3 regions of the Streptomyces sp. HUAS MS02 genome follow, and region 3 is predicted to be linked to each of the others. Evidence: riboswitches for the same ligand, from Rfam matches in the RefSeq annotation. Region 3 holds a riboswitch; each other region holds the start of a gene.
The links. A riboswitch is a leader RNA that binds a small molecule or an ion and turns the genes downstream of it on or off. The one in region 3 is predicted to bind cobalamin.
Positions count from the first base shown of each region.

Region 1: another riboswitch for cobalamin. It lies ahead of ACZ9QC_RS32855 (cobalamin biosynthesis protein); the one in region 3 lies ahead of ACZ9QC_RS03115 (ABC transporter substrate-binding protein).
Region 2: another riboswitch for cobalamin. It lies ahead of ACZ9QC_RS13320 (ribonucleoside-diphosphate reductase subunit alpha); the one in region 3 lies ahead of ACZ9QC_RS03115 (ABC transporter substrate-binding protein).

Region 1 is NZ_CM146747.1:7,631,113-7,638,460, forward strand. It holds gene ACZ9QC_RS32850 (cobyric acid synthase) at 1-1,398, opposite strand, end outside; gene ACZ9QC_RS32855 (cobalamin biosynthesis protein) at 1,395-2,336, opposite strand; cobalamin riboswitch at 2,444-2,586, opposite strand; gene ACZ9QC_RS32860 (hypothetical protein) at 2,692-2,913, opposite strand; gene ACZ9QC_RS32865 (DUF397 domain-containing protein) at 2,858-2,980, shown strand; gene ACZ9QC_RS32870 (hypothetical protein) at 3,252-3,758, opposite strand; gene ACZ9QC_RS32875 (helix-turn-helix domain-containing protein) at 3,800-4,657, opposite strand; gene ACZ9QC_RS32880 (hypothetical protein) at 4,903-5,124, opposite strand; gene ACZ9QC_RS32885 (inorganic phosphate transporter) at 5,156-6,412, opposite strand; gene ACZ9QC_RS32890 (lysozyme) at 6,603-7,348, opposite strand, start outside.
Region 2 is NZ_CM146747.1:3,150,686-3,158,033, forward strand. It holds gene ACZ9QC_RS13295 (GntR family transcriptional regulator) at 1-416, shown strand, start outside; gene ACZ9QC_RS13300 (DUF3311 domain-containing protein) at 646-966, shown strand; gene mctP (monocarboxylate uptake permease MctP) at 963-2,591, shown strand; gene ACZ9QC_RS13310 (nucleoside hydrolase) at 2,767-3,756, shown strand; gene ACZ9QC_RS13315 (GNAT family N-acetyltransferase) at 3,961-4,467, shown strand; cobalamin riboswitch at 4,531-4,666, shown strand; gene ACZ9QC_RS13320 (ribonucleoside-diphosphate reductase subunit alpha) at 4,791-7,244, shown strand; gene ACZ9QC_RS13325 (ribonucleotide-diphosphate reductase subunit beta) at 7,301-7,348, shown strand, end outside.
Region 3 is NZ_CM146747.1:700,402-707,749, reverse strand. It holds gene cobN (cobaltochelatase subunit CobN) at 1-682, shown strand, start outside; gene ACZ9QC_RS03130 (AraC family transcriptional regulator) at 975-1,841, shown strand; gene ACZ9QC_RS03125 (ABC transporter ATP-binding protein) at 2,113-2,910, opposite strand; gene ACZ9QC_RS03120 (FecCD family ABC transporter permease) at 2,907-4,022, opposite strand; gene ACZ9QC_RS03115 (ABC transporter substrate-binding protein) at 4,019-5,071, opposite strand; cobalamin riboswitch at 5,140-5,350, opposite strand; gene ACZ9QC_RS03110 (DUF6215 domain-containing protein) at 5,371-6,039, opposite strand; partial or broken gene ACZ9QC_RS03105 (Gfo/Idh/MocA family oxidoreductase) at 6,405-6,515, shown strand; gene ACZ9QC_RS03100 (alpha-L-fucosidase) at 6,785-7,348, shown strand, end outside.

The DNA.
Region 1 (7,348 bases), 6.9 Mb from region 3:
GTCGAGCTGCTCCTCGCGCAGCGCGGCGAACGAGGTGTCCGGGGCCGGTACGAACCGGCGCCCCGAGGCGGCGGCCACCTCGCGCAGGAAGGCCCGCCGGAACCCGTCCGACTCCAGCGACCCGTGCCAGTGCGTGCCCCAGGTCTGCCCGACCCGGCACCCGTCCAGGAACGGCTCGCCGCCCAGCACCTCGGCGACCCCGTGATGGATCTCGTACCCCTCGACCCGCTCCCCGAGGGCCTCCCCGACGGGCCGGGTGAGCGTCTTCTCCGGGGCGAACCGCACCCGGACGGGAAGCACCCCGAGCGCCGGGACATGCCCCCGGCGGCTCTCGACGTCGTCCTCGATGTGCTCCCCGAGGACCTGGAAGCCCCCGCAGATGCCGAGGACCGGCCGCCCCTCGGCGGCCCGGCGCAGCAGCGCCTCGGCGAGTCCCCGTTCCCGCAGCCACTCCAGCGCCCGGACCGTGCCCCGGGTCCCCGGGACGACGACGAGATCGGCGTCGGCCAGTTCCTCGGCCCGGTCCACGAACCGCACGACCACACCGGGTTCGGCGGCGAGCGCGTCCACATCGGTGAAGTTGGACATCAACGGCACCGCGCACACGGCGACCCGCAGCACGTCCTCCCCGACGGGCGGCGCGACGTTCGACTCCCGCACCGTCCCCCGCAGCGAGACCCGCAGCCCGTCCTCCTCGTCGATGCCGAGCCCGTGCCGGAACGGCAGCACCCCGTACGTCCGCCGCCCGGTGAGCCCGTGCAGCATGTCCAGCCCCGGCTCCAACAGGGAGACGTCGCCCCGGAACTTGTTGACGAGGAACCCGGCGACGAGGGCCTGGTCCTCGGGGGAGAGCAGCGCGACCGTCCCGAAGAACGACGCGAACACCCCACCGCGGTCGATGTCGCCGACCACGAGCACGGGCAGCCCGGCGTTCCGGGCGATCCCCATGTTGACGATGTCGGTCCGCCGCAGATTGATCTCGGCCGGAGAGCCGGCCCCCTCGCAGATCACCGCGTCATACGTGCCCCGCAGCTCGGTGAGACAGTCCAACACGGTCCCGAGCAGCCGCTGTTGCCGCCCGCCGTGATAGCCGCGCGCACTCATCTCGCCCACGGGCTTCCCCAGCAGCACCACTTGACTGCTGCGCTCGCCCCCGGGCTTGAGCAGCACGGGGTTCATGAGCGCGGTGGGCTCCACCCGGCAGGCCTGGGCCTGCATGGCCTGCGCCCGCCCGATCTCGGCTCCCTCCTTCGTCACGAAGGAGTTGAGCGACATGTTCTGCGCCTTGAACGGCGCGACCTTGACGCCCCGGCGCACCAGCCACCGGCAGATCCCGGCGGTGACCACGCTCTTCCCGGCGTCGGAGGTGGTCCCGGCGACCAACAGCCCGCCACTCATCCCTGACTCCTCGACCGCAGCAGCGACACACCCGCACCGATCCCGAGCGCCAGCCATCCGACCCGCCGGGACAACCGCACGGCCCGCTCGATGTCGCCCACGTCGACGGCGCGTCCCTCCCCATTGAGCACAGGCCGATGCTCGACCCGCCCCCCGTACGACAACGTGCCCCCCATCCGTACTCCGAGCGCCCCCGCGAACGACGCCTCCACGGGCCCCGCGTTGGGGCTCGGATGTCTGTGCGCGTCGGCGCGCCAGGCCCGTACGGCCCCCCGGGCATTCCCGCCGGAGGCCGCGGCCAGCATCGCCGTCAGCCGTGCTCCCGGCCACCCCACCACGTCGTCCAGCCGCGCGGAGGCCCATCCGAACCGCCGGTACCGCTCCGACCGGTGGCCGACCATGGCGTCCAGCGTGTTGACGGCCCGGAACCCCAGCAGCCCGGGCACACCCGCCACGGCTCCCCACACGAGCGCCCCCACCACGGCGTCCGACGTGTTCTCGGCGACGGACTCCACGACCGCCCGCGCGATCCCGTCCGCGTCGAGCGCCTGGGGATCCCGTCCGCACAGATGCGGCAGGCGGTCCCGCGCGCCGTCGACGTCCCCCGCCTCCAGGGACCGCCCGATCGCCCGGGCCTCCCGCCCGAGCGAAGTCCCCCCGACGACGGCCCAGGTGGCGGCGGCGGTCAACGCGACGGAGGCGGTACGCGACTGCCGTACGGCGGACGAGGCGACGGCCCCGAGCGCCACGGCGCCGCCCGCGCACACGGCGGTGTGCAGCGCGCCCCACCCCCGGTGGTCCCGCCACAGCACCCGCTCCACGGCGCCGGCGGCCCGCCCGAACGCGGCGACCGGATGCCCCCGGCGAGGATCACCGAGCAGCAGGTCACCGAGGACTCCGGCGGTGGCGCCGTACGCGAACACGCGATCGGCACGCACGGGTTCAGCCGTTCACGGGGTCGGGCAGGGGGCGGGCGTCGAGCCCCGAACGGCAGCCGCGCATGGCGCACATGGCGTTGTGTCCTCACTCAGGGTGTCCACGCCCTGGTTCGACGAGACCGACGGCGAGAGTTCCTGGCTCCCGGGAGGTTCTTCCCCGGTGACAGTGGCGGGACCGCGCCGGACTCGCACCGGCTTCCTCTCCTGCCGTCGTAGATGGCCCCGGCAGTCCACCACGCTCCCGGAAGACCCGTCAACTTGCTGTTGACCTGCGAAGCAACGGTGTGCCGAGCCCCACACCGCTGAAATCGCGTCACTCGCCCGAATCGGCTCTTTCCGTGCTCTTCCCCGGCGCTCAAGCTGGGAACACTTGAGGGAACGACAGGGTGGACGCCGTGTCGGTGCGCTGACTCGTGGGCTGGGAGGAGGTCGGTGTGATCGGCAGGGAGTCGCCCGGACCGGTGTGGATCAGGAGCAGCCATTCCGGCAACCAGGGCGGGGAGTGCGTCGAGTTGGCCGTCTTGGACACGCGGGTGATGATCCGTGACTCGAAGTCGAACCAAGACGCTGTGCTCACCTTCCGCTACGCGGCGTGGTGTGGTTTTCTGGCGGGGCTTGTGGACCCGGGAGCGGGCGGCTCGTGACGATCCGCCCGGGGGACGGGAGGTACGCACATGGGAAACCGGTCGAAAGGCTCTTCCTCGGCGCGCACGGGAAAACCAAGCACGAGGGGAACACGTGTCGCGGCCGCCGCGCCGTTGGCGCTCTACTGCTCGGTGATGGGTGTCCTGGCCGTCGGGGCCGGTGCCGTCGCCGCGCTGCTGGTACCCGCCGGTGAGGCCCGCGGACTGGTCTGGTTGGCGGTGACCGTGCTCATCGCCGGCGGCGCCGGTCTGTGGTGGGGGATCACCCCGGTCACGGAGCGGGTCCGGGTTCTGAACCGGGCCCTGGCGTCGGCTCAGCCCCGGAGGTCGCAGCGCCACTGACCGGAGCGCCCGGTGCGCCCCCGGAGCGGTGACGCAGCGCGCTGCCCAGCCCCGCGCCGAGCGCGGTGACCAGGGCGGCCCCGAGCGCGCCGATCACGACCGTGGCGAGCGGTGTCGCGGCCGCGAAGGACACACCGGGGGCGACGCGTGCCGCCGCGGCGATGCTGAACAGCAGGATGCTGCCGCATGCCGTGCCCAGCAGGAGCCTGGTCGACAGCAGACGTATCTCCCCGTCCACCCGGGCGTTCTCCACCCGGATCAGTGAGTCCGCCCAGTCGGACCGCTGCATGGCGTACGCCTTGAGGGTGCAGTCGTCGACGGGAAGCGGTTCTTCCTCTTCCATGGACTCGGGAGGGACTCGGGAGGCCTCGCCCGCCGGAACGGCGCGGGCCGTGCGGAGCCGGCGCCACCACTCTCGTATCTCGAAGACCGCCATCGGCCCTCCCCCGAATCCGCCCGGGCCGTGCCGCCCCGGGATCAGCTATTGTCCAGACTCTCCTTGACCGTGTCGATCAGCTCGATCATCCGGTCACCGTGATAGGCGATGGTGCTGATTTCCTCGAAGCACTCCTGGTAGCGGGCCGTGAGGTCGAGGTCCTCGCGGCTGGTGAGCCCGCCCTGCGGACTCTCCAGGTACAGCAGGTCGTCGTCGTCCTTGAAGCCGAGCAGGATGAACGTGGCGGTGATGCTGAAGTGCGCCCCCGCCGAGAAGGGCAGCACCTGCAGGTTCACCCGGGGGTGTTCCGTCAGGGTCTTCAGGTGTTCCAGCTGGCGGCGGTGCACCGATGGGCCGCCGATGACGCGCCGAATGGACGCCTCGTCGAGGACCACGTCCACGTGCGGCCCCCCGTCGCCGTCGAAGTAGCGCTCCTGGCGGGTCGCCCGCAGCTCGATCTGCCGCCGTAGGGTCGGGCCCGGGTCGCCGGTGGAGATCACCGCGGCCGCGTAGTCCTCGATCTGCAGCAGGCCGGGCAGCAGGATGGGGTTGTACATCCGGATGCTGTTGGCGGCCCCCTCGTAGCCGAGGTATCGGGCGTACTGGGTGGACACGACCTCGCTGTACGGAGCCCACCAGGACGGCCCCTTGGAGCCCCGGGCGGCGTCCTCGAGCTCGGTGACCAGAGCCGGCTCCGAGACGCCGTACTGCTGCAGCAGGGCCCGCAGATCCGTGACGCTGACGCTGACGATGCCGTTCTCGATCCGGATGAGTTTGGAGAGTGACCATTCCAGGCCATTCGCGGCATCCTGCTGGGTCAGTCCGGCCCGCTCGCGGGCCTTCCGCAGCTCGATTCGCAGCCTGCGTCGATTCAGGCTCGGATCGATGTCCCTGGCCATGGTGCTCCCTGCCACATGTCGTCGTTGACTCGTCAGGCGGCCACCGTCGAACAGCAACTACCCCATCAGAGTAGGGCAGTTGAGCGGGTGCCACCAGCCGTCGTCAGTATGACATGTGGCTTTCCGGCAGGGTCGTTCTGCTGCTCCGAATGCAGAGAAAACCCCCGTAAGCGTCACAAGACGCCCACGGGGGTTGAATCTGAAGTTGTCGGTGTCGGCCCTAGGGGACCCTGGGATTTCCGGTCTCAGGTCATGATCAGGGAAATTCCGTACGCCACTGCCGCCGCGCACAGCGCGAAGCACACGTACGCCCCAGTGGTCGCGAGCGCCACCGAGTCGCCCCGGGTTGACGCCGCCTCCCGCTTGGAGAGGCCGACGATTCCCAGGGTGAAGAGGCCGACGAGGGCCACGGTGACCACGAGGCTGACTCCGAAGACGGAGCCGAGGGCTGCCCAGTCGATGTGCATGGTGGTGTTCTTCCTCAGGAGGTCGCGGGGCTCAGACGGCGGGCGTCGGCGTGGACGAGTTCGCCGGGGCCGTGGTCTCGGCGGCGACCGCGGGCGCGGGGACGGTCGCCGTGAGGTGCTCGGTCACGGTGCCGAGGGGCGGCGGTGTCACGGCGGCCATCGCCGTGGTCACCACACCGGGCGGCTCCTCGGTGTCGTTCACGTTGGTGTGGTCGACGACCTCGCGGCGGGAGATCACCCAGATCGCGGCGCTGGAGGCGATGAGGAAGACCGCGACGACGGCCGTGCCCCAGCTGCCGAAGGACGTCACCCACTCGGCGAGCGCGGCGACCAGCGCGGCGGCCGGCAGGGTCAGACCCCAGGCCACGAACATCCGGGTGGCGGTGGACCAGCGGACCACGCCGCCCTTGCGGCCGAGACCCGCGCCCATCACCGCACCGGAGACCGAGTGCGTCGTGGAGAGCGAGAAGCCGAGGTGCGAGGAGGCCAGGATGACCGTGGCCGCGCTGGTCTGGGCGGCGAAGCCCTGCTGCGGCTGGAGGTCGGTGAGGCCCTTGCCCATCGTGCGGATGATGCGCCAGCCGCCGAGGTAGGTACCGAGCGCGATGGCGACACCGGCGGAGACGATGACCCACACCGGCGGGTCGGAGTCGGGCGCGAGGGCGCCGCCGGCCACCAGGGCGAGGGTGATGATGCCCATCGTCTTCTGGGCGTCGTTCGTGCCGTGGGCCAGGGAGACCAGGCCCGCGGAGGCGATCTGACCGGCGCGGTAACCCTTGCCGGAGGCCTTCTCGCTCGTGTGCTGTCCGAGCTTGTACGTCAGCCGGGTGGCCAGCATCGCCGCGATGCCGGCGACCAGCGGGGCCGCGACGGCGGGGATCAGCACCTTGGTGACGAGCACGTCGCCGTGCACACCCCCGAGGCCGACCGAGGCGATGGTGGCGCCGACGAGACCGCCCATCAGGGCGTGCGAGGAACTGGACGGGAGCCCGACCAGCCAGGTCAGCAGGTTCCAGAGGATGGCGCCGACGAGCGCCGCGAATATGACCTCTGGCTGGATCCCGGACTCGTCGACGAGTCCCTTGGAGATGGTATTGGCGACCTCGATGGACAGGAACGCGCCGACAAGGTTGAGCACGGCGGACATGGCCACCGCGACCTTGGGCTTCATGGCGCCGGTCGAGATGGTGGTGGCCATCGCGTTGGCGGTGTCGTGGAAACCGTTCGTAAAATCGAACGCGAGCGCGGTGATGACCACGATCGCGAGGATCAGCGAGAAGTTTTCCATTTACCCGGGCTTCTTTCGGACGTCAGTGGCATGTCGACCGTAGGCAACCTGGGTGAACGGAAGATGAACTGAGGCAGGCGTGCGGGTGTAATGAACGAGGTGTCGCCACTCCGCTTGGCGGCCGGCGGGAGGCCGGGGCTGCGCGGAGTGGCGGTGCGGCCTTCGAACGGAGGCGGAACACCGGGGTCCGCTACCCCCGGGCGAACTCCTTCAGCCGGTTCGTGGACCCGTTGAAGAGATTCTGGTCACCCGGCAGGCTCCCGCTGCCGTTGTCGTACTGCCAGATCGTCCAGAACTTCCACCCCGCGGGCAGTTCCCCCGCCCCGGCGGAGTCGTACCGGGCCAGCCACAGCGCGTGATTCCCGCCGAACGCCGGGCTGTTGCCGGTGCAGGTCTTCCACCAGTGGGTGGTCGTGTAGATCACCGGACGGCGGCCCGTGAGGCGCTTCACCTCGTCGCTGAACGACCGGATCCAGCCGACCATCGCGTCGTCGCTCAGTCCGTAGCACTTCCTCTTCCGGTCGTACGGGTTGTATTCGATGTCGAGCGCCGGCGGCAGCGTCCAGCCGTCCGCGCGCCAGCCGCCCCCGTTGCCCACGAAGTAGCGGGCCTGGGTCTTCCCGGACGACTGGTGGGGCAGGGCGAAGTGGTACGCGCCGCGGATCAGGCCCGCCTCGCGCGAGCCGTTGTACTGCTGGGCGAAGTACGGGTTGCGGTAGGTGGTGGACTCGGTCGCCTTGACGTAGACGAACCGGGCGCCCTTCGACTTCGCGCTCGACCAGTCCACCTTCTTCTGGTGCGAGGAGACGTCGTGCCCCCTGGGCTTGGCTGCGGCCGAGGCGGGCGGCTCGACGAGCGCGGTTCCCCCCAGGGTCAGGGCCGCGACGGAGACGGCGAACACGCGGTTGCGGAGACGGGACGACTTGGGATCGGTGG
Region 2 (7,348 bases), 2.5 Mb from region 3:
GCTACATCACCGCGGACGACACGCTCGCGGGACAGCTCGACATCACCGCCGGCGGCCGGGTGCTGCGCATCGAGCGGCTGCGCATGGCGAACGGCGAGCCGATGGCGATCGAGACGACCCATCTGAGCGCCAAGCGCTTCCCGGCGCTGCGCAGGTCGCTGGTGAAGTACACCTCCCTCTACACCGCGCTCGCCGAGGTGTACGACGTCCATCTCGCCGAGGCCGAGGAGACCATCGAGACCTCGCTGGCCACGCCGCGCGAGGCCGGCCTGCTGGGCACGGACGTCGGCCTGCCGATGCTGATGCTCTCCCGGCACTCGCTGGACAAGGACGGACAGCCGGTGGAGTGGGTGCGCTCCGTGTACCGGGGCGACCGGTACAAGTTCGTGGCCCGCCTCAAGCGACCGCAGGACTGAGCCCGTTCGGGGCCTCCCCGGCTCGGCGCCCGCGCGCGGAGGGGCCTGCCGACTCCAACTCCAGCGCCGTCTCACCACTGGTGGACCACCGGCTTGAACACAGAACCTCCGCATCCGATATCCGGACAGGGGGTTCCGTACGACGGAAGCCGTCCCTTAGATTTCCTGCGCGTTGCGCGAGGGATCAAAGGTGACCCAGTGGTGATCGGCGAGGGGACGGAACCGGGACATGTCAGAAGCGTCTGAAGTGAGGCCGCCGGCACCCGAAGCGGGACCACCGACGGTGACACCTGTCAGGGTGGTCATCGCCCTGTGTCTGCTCGCCCCGTTCGTCGCGATGCTCTGGGTCGGCTCGTACGCCAAGACGGACCCGGTGTTCATCGGCATCCCCTTCTTCTACTGGTACCAGATGGCCTGGGTGCTCATCTCCACCGCGCTCACCGCCACCGCGTACGTCCTGTGGCAGCGTGACCAGCGCGCCCGGAAATCCGGCGAGTCGCAGCAGCCCCAGCGGTCCCCGGAGTCCCAGGACGGGGGTGCCGCGAAGTGAAGGACGGCGTGAACGGCGTGGCACTCGCCGTCTTCATCTTCTTCTTCCTGGCCGTCACGGTCATGGGCTTCCTGGCCGCGCGCTGGCGCAAGGCCGAGAACGAGCACAGCCTCGACGAATGGGGCCTCGGCGGCCGGTCGTTCGGCACCTGGATCACCTGGTTCCTGCTGGGCGGCGACCTCTACACCGCGTACACCTTCGTCGCCGTGCCGGCGGCGATCTACGCGGCGGGCGCGGCCGGTTTCTTCGCGGTGCCCTACACGATCCTGGTCTATCCGCTGATCTTCACGTTCCTGCCCCGCCTGTGGTCGGTCTCCCACAAGCACGGCTATGTGACGACCTCGGACTTCGTCCGCGGCCGCTTCGGCTCGAAGGGCCTGTCGCTGGCGGTCGCGCTGACCGGCATCCTCGCGACGATGCCGTACATCGCCCTCCAACTCGTCGGTATCCAGGCCGTCCTGGACGTGATGGGCGTCGGCGGCGGCGAGAACACCAACTGGTTCATCAAGGACCTGCCCCTGCTGATCGCGTTCGGTGTCCTGGCGGCCTACACCTACTCCTCCGGCCTCCGGGCGCCCGCGCTGATCGCGTTCGTGAAGGACACCCTGATCTACATCGTCATCGCAGTGGCGATCATCTACATCCCGATCAAGCTCGGCGGCTTCGACGACATCTTCGCCAAGGCGGGCGAGGCCTACAGCCAGACCAACCCGGCGACCGACAAGCCACGCGGCGCGCTCGTCCCGGGCGACGCCAACCAGTGGACGTACGCGACGCTGGCCCTCGGCTCGGCGCTGGCGCTCTTCATGTACCCGCACTCGATCACGGCGACGCTGTCGTCCAAGAGCCGCGAGGTCATCCGCCGGAACACGACGATCCTGCCGCTGTACTCCCTGATGCTGGGCCTGCTGGCGCTGCTGGGCTTCATGGCGATCGCGGCCGGCGTCCAGGTGCAGAACGGCCAGCTGGCGATCCCGCAGCTGTTCGAGACGATGTTCCCGGACTGGTTCGCGGGCGTGGCCTTCGCCGCCATCGGCATCGGCGCGCTGGTGCCCGCGGCGATCATGTCCATCGCGGCGGCGAACCTCTTCACCCGCAACATCTACAAGGACTTCATCAAACCGGACGCCACGCCCGCGCAGGAGACGAAGGTCTCCAAGCTGGTGTCCCTGCTGGTGAAGGTGGGTGCGCTGGCCTTCGTCCTCACCATGGACAAGACGGTCGCCATCAACTTCCAGCTCCTGGGCGGCATCTGGATCCTCCAGACCTTCCCGGCCCTCGTCGGCGGTCTCTTCACCCGCTGGTTCCACCGCTGGGCCCTCATCGCCGGCTGGGCGGTCGGCATGCTGTACGGGACGATCGCCGCGTACGGCGTGGCCTCCCCGACCCAGAAGCACTTCGGCGGCTCGTCCGCCGAGATCCCCGGCATCGGCGAGATCGGCTACATCGGTCTGACGGCGTTCGTCCTCAACCTCGTGGTCACGGTGGTCCTCACCTTCGCCCTGCGCGCCGCGAAGGCCCCCGAGGGCATCGACGAGACCCGCCCCCAGGACTACACGGCAGACGCCGGCGACCCGGGAGTCCAGGTGGAACTCCCTCCGGCGACGGCGGGAACGAGCCACTAGCCGGGTTGCGCCCCTGAAAAAAAGGCAGGGGCGCAGCCCCGCCTCTTTCAGGGGCGCGGGGAACTGCGCGAGAACCCCCACCGGACGGACGTGTGGGGGTCAAAGGGGCACAGCCCCTCATGGACGGGACGGGTAGGGGCGGCGGGGGCGAGAAACACCCCGCTACGCTGGGACAGTGACCGCTCGCCCCCCGATCGTCCTGGACAGCGACCCCGGCATCGACGACGCCGTAGCCCTCCAGTACCTCCTGGGAACAGACCTCTGGGACCTCAAGGCGTACACCTCGGCAGGCGGAAACCTCCCCGCCGAAGCGACGTACGCCAACGCCCGCGCCCTCGCCCGAGCCCTACGCATCGACACCCACGTCCCGGTCCACAGAGGCGCCGGCCGCCCCCTCTCCCGCCTCCCCTACCGCGAGGCCTCCGCCTTCCACGGCCGCGCCGGCCTCGGCGACGAAACCCTCCCCGACTCCACGGCCCCGCACCCCACGGAGTCCTCCGCCCAGGCCCTGCTCCGCCTGTCGAGGGAGTACGAGGGCGAGCTGACCGTGTGCGCCACCGGACCCCTCACCAACGTGGCCATCGCCCTGCTGGAGGACCCGCACTTCGCCCACCGCGTCCGCAAGTTCGTGTTCATGGGCGGCGCCGCGCAGGTCCCGGGCAATTTCACCCCGGTCGCCGAGTTCAACATCTGGGCCGACCCGGACGCCGCCGAGATCGTGCTCTCCTCGGGCATCCCGTTCACCATGGTCGACCTGGACGCCTCGCACCGCTGGCTGTTCCGCCCGGAGGACCTCGCCGCGCTGGAGGCCGCGGGCCCCGGCACGGCCCTCGCCGCCCGGCTGATGCGCACCTACATGGGCGCCTACACCCGCCACGGCGGAGACGGCACCTGCCCGCTGCACGATCCGCTGGCCGTCGGCGTCTGCGGCGACGAGGCGTTCGTCGAGGCCGCGGAGGGGGCTGTCGTCGTGGAGTGCGCGAGCGAACTCACGCGTGGCCAGACGGTGTTCGTGCCGACCGCCGCCCGGCGCGTCTGCTACTCCGAGTCCCCCGCGCTGACGGCGCGCCTGCGGGCCACCGGCCGGGTCGCGCTGGGACCGGGCACCCGTGACTTCACCGCGGACTTCGTGACGACGCTGCCCCGGTGGCCGGCGACGGCCTGACGCGGCCTGCGCGATCTCCACCGGAGAGCCCGAACAGCGCGGCGCGACCTGCGCGATCCCGAACGGCGATCCCGAATGACCTGGGGTCACCCCCCCGGTCCCGAACGGCCCGGCGGGACACGCGCGGTCCGATTGTCCGACCGACGGCGCTCCCTGTGGAAAACCGCAGCCCCGCCGACCCGTCGCTCGTGCACACTGCGACGCATGGACATCACCATCAGGACCGCCGCTCCCGCCGAGTACGCCGCACTCGGCGAGATCACCGGCCAGGCCTACCTCGGCGACGGCCTGCTGGACTTCGGGCAGAGCGACCAGTACCTCGACGAGCTGCGGGACGTGGCGAAGCGGGCCGCCGACGCCGACGTGCTCGTGGCGGTCGCGGACGAGCGGGTGCTGGGCGGAGTGACCTTCGTCCCCACGGGCGGCCCCATGGCCGACATCGCCCGTGCGGGAGAGGCCGAGATACGGATGCTCGCGGTCTCCCCGGAGGCCCGCGGGCGCGGTGCCGGCGAGGCGCTCGTGCGGGCCTGTGTGGAGCGCGCCCGCGCCGTGGAGGGCTGTGTGCGCCTCGTGCTGTCGACCCAACGCGGCATGCAGGCCGCCCATCGCATCTACGAACGCCTGGGTTTCACCCGCACACCGGAGCGCGACTGGAACCCCCTGCCCGACCTCCTCGACGTCACTCTCATCACCTACGAGTTGACGCTCTGACACCCTGCAAGACCGAAGGCGACACAACATGTGGGGGTGACACCGCGCCCCGGCACTAGATGTATGCTCATGCTCGCTGTCGCCGCAGGGGAATCCGGTGTGAATCCGGAACTGTCCCGCAACGGTGTACGGGCGCGTGCACATCACCATGCGCGCACGCCTGTTCAGTCCGAACACCTGCCGACAGTGCGCCCGGCCGTCCGGTCCGGGTGCCCTGACGTCCGGGCCTCGCGGAATGGGCCGGTGGACGCGACGCCCCCGTGCGCTCGTGTGCTGCCGCCTGCCCTCCGCAGGGCCCCCAGCCGAGCGAGGGAGAGCCCCACGTGACCATCGCGCCAGCCGATCCGGTGTCAGACATCGCCGCGGCCGAGCCGGTTCCAGCCGACCCGGCGGCGGAGTCCGACGGCCCCGGTGCCGCGTTGCTGCGGACCCTGACCGAGCTGACCGCCGACCTCCCCGACGCCGACCCCGGCCGGGTCGCGGCCGCCGCGCTGCGCGGCCGGTCGGTGCGTGTCTCCTCCGCCGAGATGGTCGCGGAGCTGCGTGAGCTGGCCACGGAGGCGGCCGCGGGCCTCATCGCCGAGGACCCCGCCTACTCGAAGCTGGCCGCCCGGCTGCTGGCCATCGGCATCCGCGCCGAGGCGGCCTCGCAGGGTGTCACGACGTTCACCGAGTCCATCGCCGTGGGCCACCGGGAGGGCCTCGTCGCCGACCGCACGGCCGAGTTCGTCCGCGCCCACGCCGAGCGTCTCGACGCCCTGATCGACCCGGCCGGGGACGACCGCTTCGGCTACTTCGGTCTGCGCACCCTGCACAGCCGCTATCTGCTCCGGCACCCGCTCACCCGCAAGGTCGTCGAGACGCCCCAGCACTTCCTGCTGCGGGTCGCCGCCGGTCTCGCCGAGGACACGGGAGCCGATCCGGAGGCGGGACTCCGCGCCCTGGACGAAGTGGCCGCGCTGTACGGGCTCATGAGCCGCCTCGACTACCTCCCCTCCTCGCCCACGCTCTTCAACTCCGGCACGCGACACCCCCAGATGTCGTCCTGCTACCTCCTCGACTCCCCGCTGGACGAGCTGGACTCCATCTACGACCGCTACCACCAGGTGGCCCGCCTCTCGAAGCACGCCGGCGGCATCGGTCTGTCGTACTCCCGCGTCCGCGCGCGCGGTTCGCTGATCCGGGGCACCAACGGGCACTCCAACGGCATCGTGCCGTTCCTGAAGACGCTGGACGCCTCGGTCGCCGCCGTGAACCAGGGCGGCCGGCGCAAGGGCGCGGCCGCGGTCTACCTGGAGACCTGGCACTCCGACATCGAGGAGTTCCTGGAGCTGCGCGACAACACGGGCGAGGACGCCCGGCGTACGCACAACCTGAACCTGGCGCACTGGATCCCGGACGAGTTCATGCGCCGGGTGAACGCCGACGAGCAGTGGTCGCTGTTCTCCCCCTCCGACGTACCCGAGCTGGTCGACCTGTGGGGCGAGGAGTTCGAGGCCGCGTACCGCAAAGCGGAGGCGGACGGCCTGGCGAAGAAGACCATCGCGGCGCGCGACCTGTACGGCCGGATGATGCGCACCCTCGCGCAGACCGGCAACGGCTGGATGACCTTCAAGGACGCGGCCAACCGCACGGCGAACCAGACGGCCGAGCCGGGCCATGTCGTCCACTCCTCCAACCTCTGCACGGAGATCCTGGAGGTCACGAACGACGGGGAGACGGCAGTCTGCAACCTGGGCTCGGTGAACCTGGGCGCGTTCGTCGACCCGGCGGCGGGCGACATGGACTGGGCGCGGCTGGACGCGACCGTCCGGACCGCCGTCACCTTCCTCGACCGCGTGGTCGACATCAACTTCTACCCGACCGAGCAGGCGGGCCGCTCCAACGCGAAGTGGCGTCCGGTCGGACTCGGCGCGATGGGCCTGCAGGACGTCTTCTTCCAGCTGCGGCTGCCCTTCGACTCCCCCGAGGCGAACTCCCTGTCGACGCGGATCGCCGAGCGCGTCATGCTCGCCGCGTACGAGGCCTCGGCCGACCTCGCCGAGCGGTCCGGCCCGCTGCCGGCCTGGGAGAAGACCCGTACGGCGCGCGGCGTGCTGCACCCCGACCACTACGGCGTCGAGACCACCTGGCCGGAGCGCTGGGCGGCCCTGCGTGAGCGCGTCGCGACGACGGGCCTGCGCAACTCCCTGCTCCTCGCCATCGCGCCGACGGCCACCATCGCCTCGATCGCCGGTGTGTACGAGTGCATCGAGCCGCAGGTGTCCAACCTGTTCAAGCGCGAGACGCTGTCCGGTGAGTTCCTCCAGGTCAACTCGTATCTGGTGAAGGACCTGAAGGAGCTGGGCGTCTGGGACGCCCGCACCCGTGAGGCGCTGCGCGAGTCGAACGGCTCGGTGCAGGACTTCGCGTGGATCCCGGCCGACGTACGGGCGCTGTACCGCACGGCCTGGGAGATCCCGCAGCGCGGTCTGATCGACATGGCCGCCGCCCGCACCCCGTATCTGGACCAGTCCCAGTCGCTCAACCTGTTCCTGGAGACGCCGACCATCGGCAAGCTCTCCTCGATGTACGCGTACGCCTGGAAGTCGGGCCTGAAGACCACGTACTACCTGCGCTCCCGCCCGGCGACCCGCATCGCCCGCGCCGCACAGGGTCAGGGCCAGGCGCAGACGTCGAACCGGCCCGAGAACACCATCCCCGTCCAGCAGTCGGCCGATCCGGATGCCGTCGCCTGCTCCCTTGAGAACCCCGAGTCCTGCGAGGCCTGCCAGTAATTCCCGCCCGCCACCCGACCACCACCCCTGGAGGACGGCGCTTCGCGCCGACTGCTATGACCCAGAATCTCCTCGACCCCGGCTTCGAGCTGACTCTCCGCCCG
Region 3 (7,348 bases):
GCTCCAGCTCATCGACTCCCGGGACTGGCGCACCGACGCCGACCTCGCCGAGGTCTACACGGTCTGGGGCGGCTACGCCTACGGCCGGGAACTCGACGGCCGCCCGGCCCGTGAGGAGATGGAGACGGCGTACAAGCGGATCGAGGTGGCCGCGAAGAACACGGACACCCGCGAGCACGACATCGCCGACTCCGACGACTACTTCCAGTACCACGGCGGCATGGTGGCCACCGTCCGCGCGCTGCGCGGCACGGCCCCCGAGGCGTACATCGGCGACTCCACCCGCCCGGAGACGGTCCGCACCCGCACCCTGGTGGAGGAGACCTCCCGGGTCTTCCGGGCCCGCGTCGTCAACCCCAAGTGGATCGAGGCGATGCGCCGCCACGGCTACAAGGGCGCCTTTGAACTCGCCGCCACCGTCGACTACCTGTTCGGCTACGACGCCACCACCGGTGTGATCGCCGACTGGATGTACGACAAGCTCACCGAGACCTACGTCCTGGACGAGACCAACCGCGAGTTCCTCCAGCAGGCCAACCCCTGGGCCCTGCACGGCATTGCCGAGCGGCTGCTGGAGGCGGAGTCGCGCGGGATGTGGGAGAAGCCCGACCCGGCGGTGCTGGAGCGGCTGCGCCAGGTGTACCTGGAGACGGAGGGCGACCTGGAGGGCGGCGACAGCTGACGACGGCGCGGGGGTGCGGTGCGGTCCACCGCCCCGCACCCCCGCGCGACGGTGTCAGCGCCCGGTCCCCGGCTGCCCGTACGAGGGGCGTCGAACAGGCTCTGCCGCGCGGTGTCCTCGTGGGCGGTGCCCTCGGGGTGGCACTGCACGCCGGTGAACCAGCCGGGGGAGCCTCGGAGGCGTCGGCGCGCGGTGCGGTGCGTGGTGACCCACCCGACCGGAGCGGGCACAGGATGTCGGGTGGGGCGGGGTGGCCTCTTCCTAGCGTGGTGGTCAAAGGAAGGAGGCCGGGGTGCTGGAGCGGCTCAACCAGGCCATGGAGCACATCGAACGCCATCTCGACCAGTCGATCGAGGTGGCGGACCTGGCGCGGATCGCGGTGACGTCGGAGTACCACCTGCGGCGGCTCTTCTCGGCGCTCGCGGGCATGCCGCTGTCGGAGTACATCCGACGGCGGCGGCTGACCGTGGCCGGTGCCGAGGTGCTGGCCGACGAGCGGACGCTGCTGGAGATCGCGGTGCGCTATGGCTACGGCTCCGGGGAGGCGTTCGCACGGGCGTTCCGCGCCCTGCACGGCGTCGGCCCCGGGGAGGCCCGGCGGACCGGTGCGAGCCTGCGGTCGCAGCCCCGGATGTCCTTCCGCCTCGTCGTCGAAGGGAGCAGCAGCATGCGATACCGAGTCATGGAGAAGGAGGAGTTCCGGGTGGTCGGGAGGAAGGCCCGGGTCCCGCTCGTGCACGAGGGGGTGAACCCGGCGATCGCCGACTTCATCCGGGGCCTCGGCAAGGAGACGCTCGACCGGATCGAGAGCCTGTCCGACCAGGAGCCGAGGGGGATCGTCGCGATCAGTGACAACCTCGACGCCAGTCGTGCCGAGGGCACCGAACTCGACTACTTCCACGGAGCGGTGACGCGAGCCGCCGCCCCCGAGGACATGGACGAGCTCGTCGTCCCGGCCGGGACGTGGGCGGTCTTCGAGAACTCCGGGCCCTTCCCGCAGGCGTTGCAGCATCTGTGGCGGGACGTGTTCACCCAGTGGTTCCCGTCCAACCCGTACCGGAGTCGTCCGGGTCCCGAGATCCTGCGGACCAGGCTCTCGCCCGACGCGGCGCGGGCCGACGCGGAGCTGTGGATCCCGGTGGAGCGGGCCTCGCTCTGAGCGCCGGCGCGCGGCGACTTCACGCCGTCGCGCGCCTGCCCAGCCTCTTGTCCGCCGGTGGCGTGGAACGCCGTCGACCATGAGGCGGGGCGATGAGGGCGATCGTCGTGGGGGCGGGCGTCGGACGTGGCTGCGCGCGAGGCCGTGGTCGGACCCCGCTGACCCGTCGAGGCGCCGGCCGAGCCGGGCAAGGACCGTCCCGTGCGGGCGACTTGAGCGATCCGGGCTGCGGGCCCCGGCCGGTCCTCCCCGCTCGTCGGAGAGCGACTGCCTAGGGCAGTGGGCCCAGGAAGCGGATGTGGGGTCCTTCGCCGGGGCCGGCGGCGGTGACGGTGGCCCGTACGCCGTAGACGGCGGCGATCAGGGACTCGGTGAGGACGTCGTGCGGGGTCCCGGCGGCCACCACACGGCCCTGCCGCAGCACGACGAGCCGGTCGCAGTACATGGCGGCGAGGTTCAGGTCGTGCAGGGCGACGACGCTGGTCAGACGGAGTTCGCGGATCAGGGTCAGCAGGGCGAGCTGGTGCTGGATGTCGAGGTGGTTGGTGGGCTCGTCCAGGAGGAGTTCGCTCGGCTCCTGGGCGAGGGCGCGGGCGATCTGGACCCGCTGGCGCTCACCGCCCGACAGGGTGTGCCAGGACCGGCGGGCCTTGTCGGCCAGACCCGTGCGGGCCAGGGCCGTGCGGACGGTCTCCTCGTCGGCCCGTGAGGCGGGCGACCACGCTCGGCGGTGCGGGACACGGCCCAGCCGTACGACGTCCTCGACCGTCAACTCGACCTGGGTGTCAGCCTGTTGGGCCACGACGGCGATCCGGCGGGCGACCGCGCGGCGGCCCACCCGGTCCAGTGGACGGTCGTCGAGGGTGACGACCCCCGAGGCGGGCGCGAGGACCCCGGCGAGCAGACGCAGCAGGGTGGACTTGCCCGAGCCGTTGGGGCCCAGCAGACCGGTGACGGTGCCGGGCCGGGGCGCCACGCTGACCCCGTCCATGATCAGTGTGCCGTCGGCGGTCCGGGACACCCGCTCGGCGCGCAGCCCGGGGGAGGCGCTGGGGGCGGTGTCGGTCATCGGGCGCTCCTGGTCCGGTACATGATGGCGACGAACGCCGGGACGCCGATGAGGGACGTCACCACCCCGACCGGCACCTCCTGCGGGTCCAGGACGGTGCGGGCGAGGGTGTCGACCCACACCAGGAACACGGCCCCGGCCAGGGCGGAGGCCGGCAGGAGCCGACCGTGGCCGGAGCCGGTCAGCGCGCGTGCGGCGTGGGGCAGCACCAGGCCGACGAAGCCGATCGCCCCGGCCGAGGCGACCAGGGCGGCCGTGAGCAGGGCGGTGGCGCACAGCAGGACGAGCCGGACGCGGGTCACGGAGACGCCGAGCGAGGCCGCCGCGTCCTGCCCGAACGCGAACGCGTCCAGCGCGTGGGTGTGCCCCAGGCAGACCAGGAGCACCGCCACCAGCACCGCCAGGCACACCGTCACATCCGTCCAGTCGGCACCGCTGAGCGAGCCGAGCAGCCAGAACAGCACCGCGCGGGTGGTCTCGGCGTCGGCCGCGGTCATCACGATGAAGGAGGTGAGCGCGGAGAACAGTTGCATGGCCGCGACCCCGACCAGCACCACCCGGTCCGTGGTGCCGCCGAGGGTGTGGCTGAGCAGCAGCACGAGGCCGAACGAGGCCACCGCGCCCAGGAACGCGCCGCCGGAGACCGACAGCGCGCCGCCTCCCGCGCCGAGCACCACGACCACGACCGCGCCGGTCGACGCGCCGGAGGAGACACCGAGCACGAAGGGGTCGGCGAGCGGGTTGCGCAGCAGGGACTGCATCACCGCGCCGCACACGGCCAGTCCGGCGCCGCACACGGCGGCCAGCAGGGTGCGCGGCAGCCGTAGGTTCCACACGATGCCGTCCCGGATGGGCGTCAACTCCGTGTGCCCCCAGCCGAGATGGGCCACCACCGTGGACCAGACGTCGACCACGCCGATGTCGGCCGGCCCGATGGTGATCGCGAGGGCGACGGACAGACACAGCACCACGCCCCCGGCCGACCACGCCGACCCCCACCACAGCCCCCGACCGACGGCCCCCGCCGCAGCCGTCCGACGCGCCTTGGCGGGGGTCGGCGCTCCGGTCACCTCGTCGGCCACCGGTTTCGTGTCGGGTTCCGGGGCCGTCATCCCGTGAGGCCGTACTCGCGCAGTGCCGCCGCGAGCTTCTCCACGCCCTCGACGGTGCGGATCGTCGGGTTCATGGCCTGGCCCGGCAGCCGTACGTACCGCTTCTCGCGCACCGCCGTCATGTTCCGGGTGACCGGGTCGGACTCCAGGAACTCGATCTTCTTCGCGGCCGTCTCGGCCGTCTGCTGCTTGCGGACCAGGTCCCCGATGACCAGGACGTCCGGGTCGCGGTCGGCGACGGTCTCCCAGTTGACCTGGGGCCACTCCTCGTCGGTGTCGTCGAAGACGTTCTTCGCGTCCAGTTCACGGGTGATGATCCCGGGGGCGCCGCAGCACCCGGCGAGGTACGGCGACTGGTCGTTGGCGAACCAGTACAGGACGGTGACCCCACGCGCGTCGAGTCCGGCGGTCGCCTTCCTGACCCGGGACCTCAGCTCGGCCACCAGCTTCTCGCCGCGCTCCTCGACCCCGAAGATCCGGGCCAGATCACGGACTTCGCCGTAGACCGTCTCCATGGTCAGCGGCTCGGTGCGGACGCCGTCGCCGTCCCCGCTGTTGTCCTTGCCCACACAGTCCGACGGCGACAGATACGTGGGCACGCCGAGCTTCTCGAACTCCTCCCGGGTCGCCACCCCGCCCTTGCCGAGCGTGGAGGCGAACGAGGAGACGACGAGGTCGGGTTCGGCGTCGAGGACCTTCTCGAAGGAGGGTGCGTCATCGGCGAGCCGGGGCACCTTCGCGTTGGCCTTCTCCAGCCCCTTCGGCAGCGGATCGGTCCAGGTGGCGGTGCCCACCACACGGTCGGCGAGCCCGAGGGAGAGCAGGATCTCGGTCGTGCCCTGGTTGAGGGAGACGGCACGCTCGGGCGGGCTGTCGACCCGCACCTCGCGCCCGCAGTTGTCGAGCGTCACCGGATGACCGGCGGATCCGCCCGGGGCCGGACCCCGGTCCGACGACGCTGTGGAACCGGAGCCCCCGCAGCCGGTCAGCAACAGGGCACCGGCGGTCAGGAACAGGACGGCATGGCGGACGGGGCGTGCGAGCGGCACGGGACTTCCTTCGGCGTCGAGGGCTCATGCGCGAAGCCCGGTCGTACGGTGCTTCCCCGGGCACCCCTCGGTGCCGGGGACCGCCAGCAGGTCTTCGGACTCGGGGTCACCCGGACGAGACGCCTTCCCGGACCGCGATCGTGACCGCCGTCCAGTGGCCGTTGTCCCGCCCGTCACCCTCACCGCTGCGCGTCAGCTCCGGATTCACACCGGATTCCCTGACCCGTACGCGTACTTATGTGCGCGCACACGGGTTCGACTGGCGTCGGCAAGCTATCACACGCGCTTCCGAGGGCCCGTCAGTTCGCGGGCTTCCAGCCGGGGAGCGTCGGCAGGACCTTCTCGGCCACACGGAACAGCGCCGCGTCGTCCGGAATCTGGGAGTCCTGGCGGTAGATGACGAGTTCGAAGGTGCTGCCGCTGTCCTTCGGGTCGGTCGCGACCAGCAGCTGCCGGGCGACGCCGCCGGGAGCGGACTCCGGGTCGCTGCCGTCGAGACGGAACGAGATGCCGATGGTCCGGCCCGAGTACAGGGCCGCCGTGTGCCCGAGCACCTTCCTGGTCTCGGCGCCGGAGCCCAGATAGCCGACCGCCTCGGCGACCGGAAGATCCTCGTACGACGCCGAGAGCTCCACGGTGTACGTGTCGAGTTCGACGGTCGCCTCGGGGGTGACGGTCCTGGTGCCGTCGAACCAGGTGGACTCGTTCTCGCTGCCCGAGGCGATGACCGCCTGCTCGGTGGGCGTCCCGAGGAGCTCCGGCAGGTCGGCGCGGTTCAGCGCGGTGCACAGCTGTGCACCGGAGACCTTGCCCCGTGCCGCCGGAGAGGGGTCGTCCGACGACGACGAGCAGACGGCCGGCCCCACGGTCTCGGGGGTCGTGTCGAGGAGGTCGCCCAGCAACCACAACCCGCCCAGCAGCACACCGACGGTCGCCACCGCCGAGACCACCTGGCCGCCCGTACTCATCTCCTTCGCCGGGCCGCGTCGCGCACCGGCCCCGGGACCCGGTTCCGTCCCGTGTCCCGTGTCCGGATCGACTCCCGCACCCGTCCCCGGATCCGCTGCGGAGTCCGTTTCCGTATCCGCTCTTGAACCCGCTCCGGAATCGGCGAAATCGTCGACCATGTCCCCCCGTGCCCCCACCTTGATGTGCACACGCCTGACGTGCGCCGGGGGAGCCTAACCGGTGATCGTCGCGAGGGGGAAACGATATTCCGCGCAGGCGTGAAGCAGGGCTCCCGAGGGGAGGCCGAGACCCGGTGCGCCGCTGCCCCGGGCGTCGTGGCGGTCCACGAAAGGAAGGAACGCCATGTTCGTGCAGGACTCCCTACGTGCTCGCCGCCCTCGCCCACGACCTGCCCGTGCTGTGTGAGAAGCCCCTCACCCCGGATCCCGCCGCCGCGCTCCGGCTGCTGGAGGCGGAGCAGCGGCTGGGCCACCGCGGGTCCAGGTGGGCGCGCCCAGAGCGAGGGCGTCCGCACGGAGGTGGAACTCGTCGAACGCCCCGCCCTCCACCGCTGACCGCCGGAGCGGCGACCTTCGTTCCCAGGCGAGAACGGCCGACGCCGTCACCGTCACAGACATGTGATGTCTCACCTCGGATCAACCGGTATTCAGTGGCACGAAACCGAAAAATGACATTGTTCTGCATGGCTATTCATCACTGCGTGGCCGTTGACAGTGATGGTCCGCATGCCTGAGGTTCGTGGTCATGTCGCAATCGATCAGCAGGCGCACGTTGATGGCCGGTGCCACGGCCGTCGTCGCGGCCACCGGGGCCGACGACGCGTTCGCGGCCGGGGGTGCACCGACCGCCCCGAGGGCCTACACCCCGACCTGGGAGTCCGTGAACCGGCACCCCGCCGCCCCCGAGTGGTTCCGGGATGCCAAGTTCGGCATCTACTTCCACTGGGGGGTGTTCAGCGTCCCGGCGTACGACAGCGAGTGGTATCCCCGCAACATGTACAACCCTGACGAGCGGGCCCATCGGCACCACGTCGCCACGTACGGGGACCCGGCCGACTGGCCGTACCACCAGTTCATCGACGGGGCCGACGATCTCGCGGGCCGTCATGTGGAGTTCGCGCCGAAGCTCAAGTCGGCGGGCGGGAACTTCGACCCCGACGAATGGGCCCGGCTCTTCGTCGACGCGGGCGCGCGGTTCGCCGGGCCCGTGGCCGAGCACCACGACGGCTACTCGATGTGGGACAGCCGGGTCAACGAGTGGAACTCCGTGGCCAAGGGGCCGCGCCTGGACCTGCTGAAGCTCTTCACC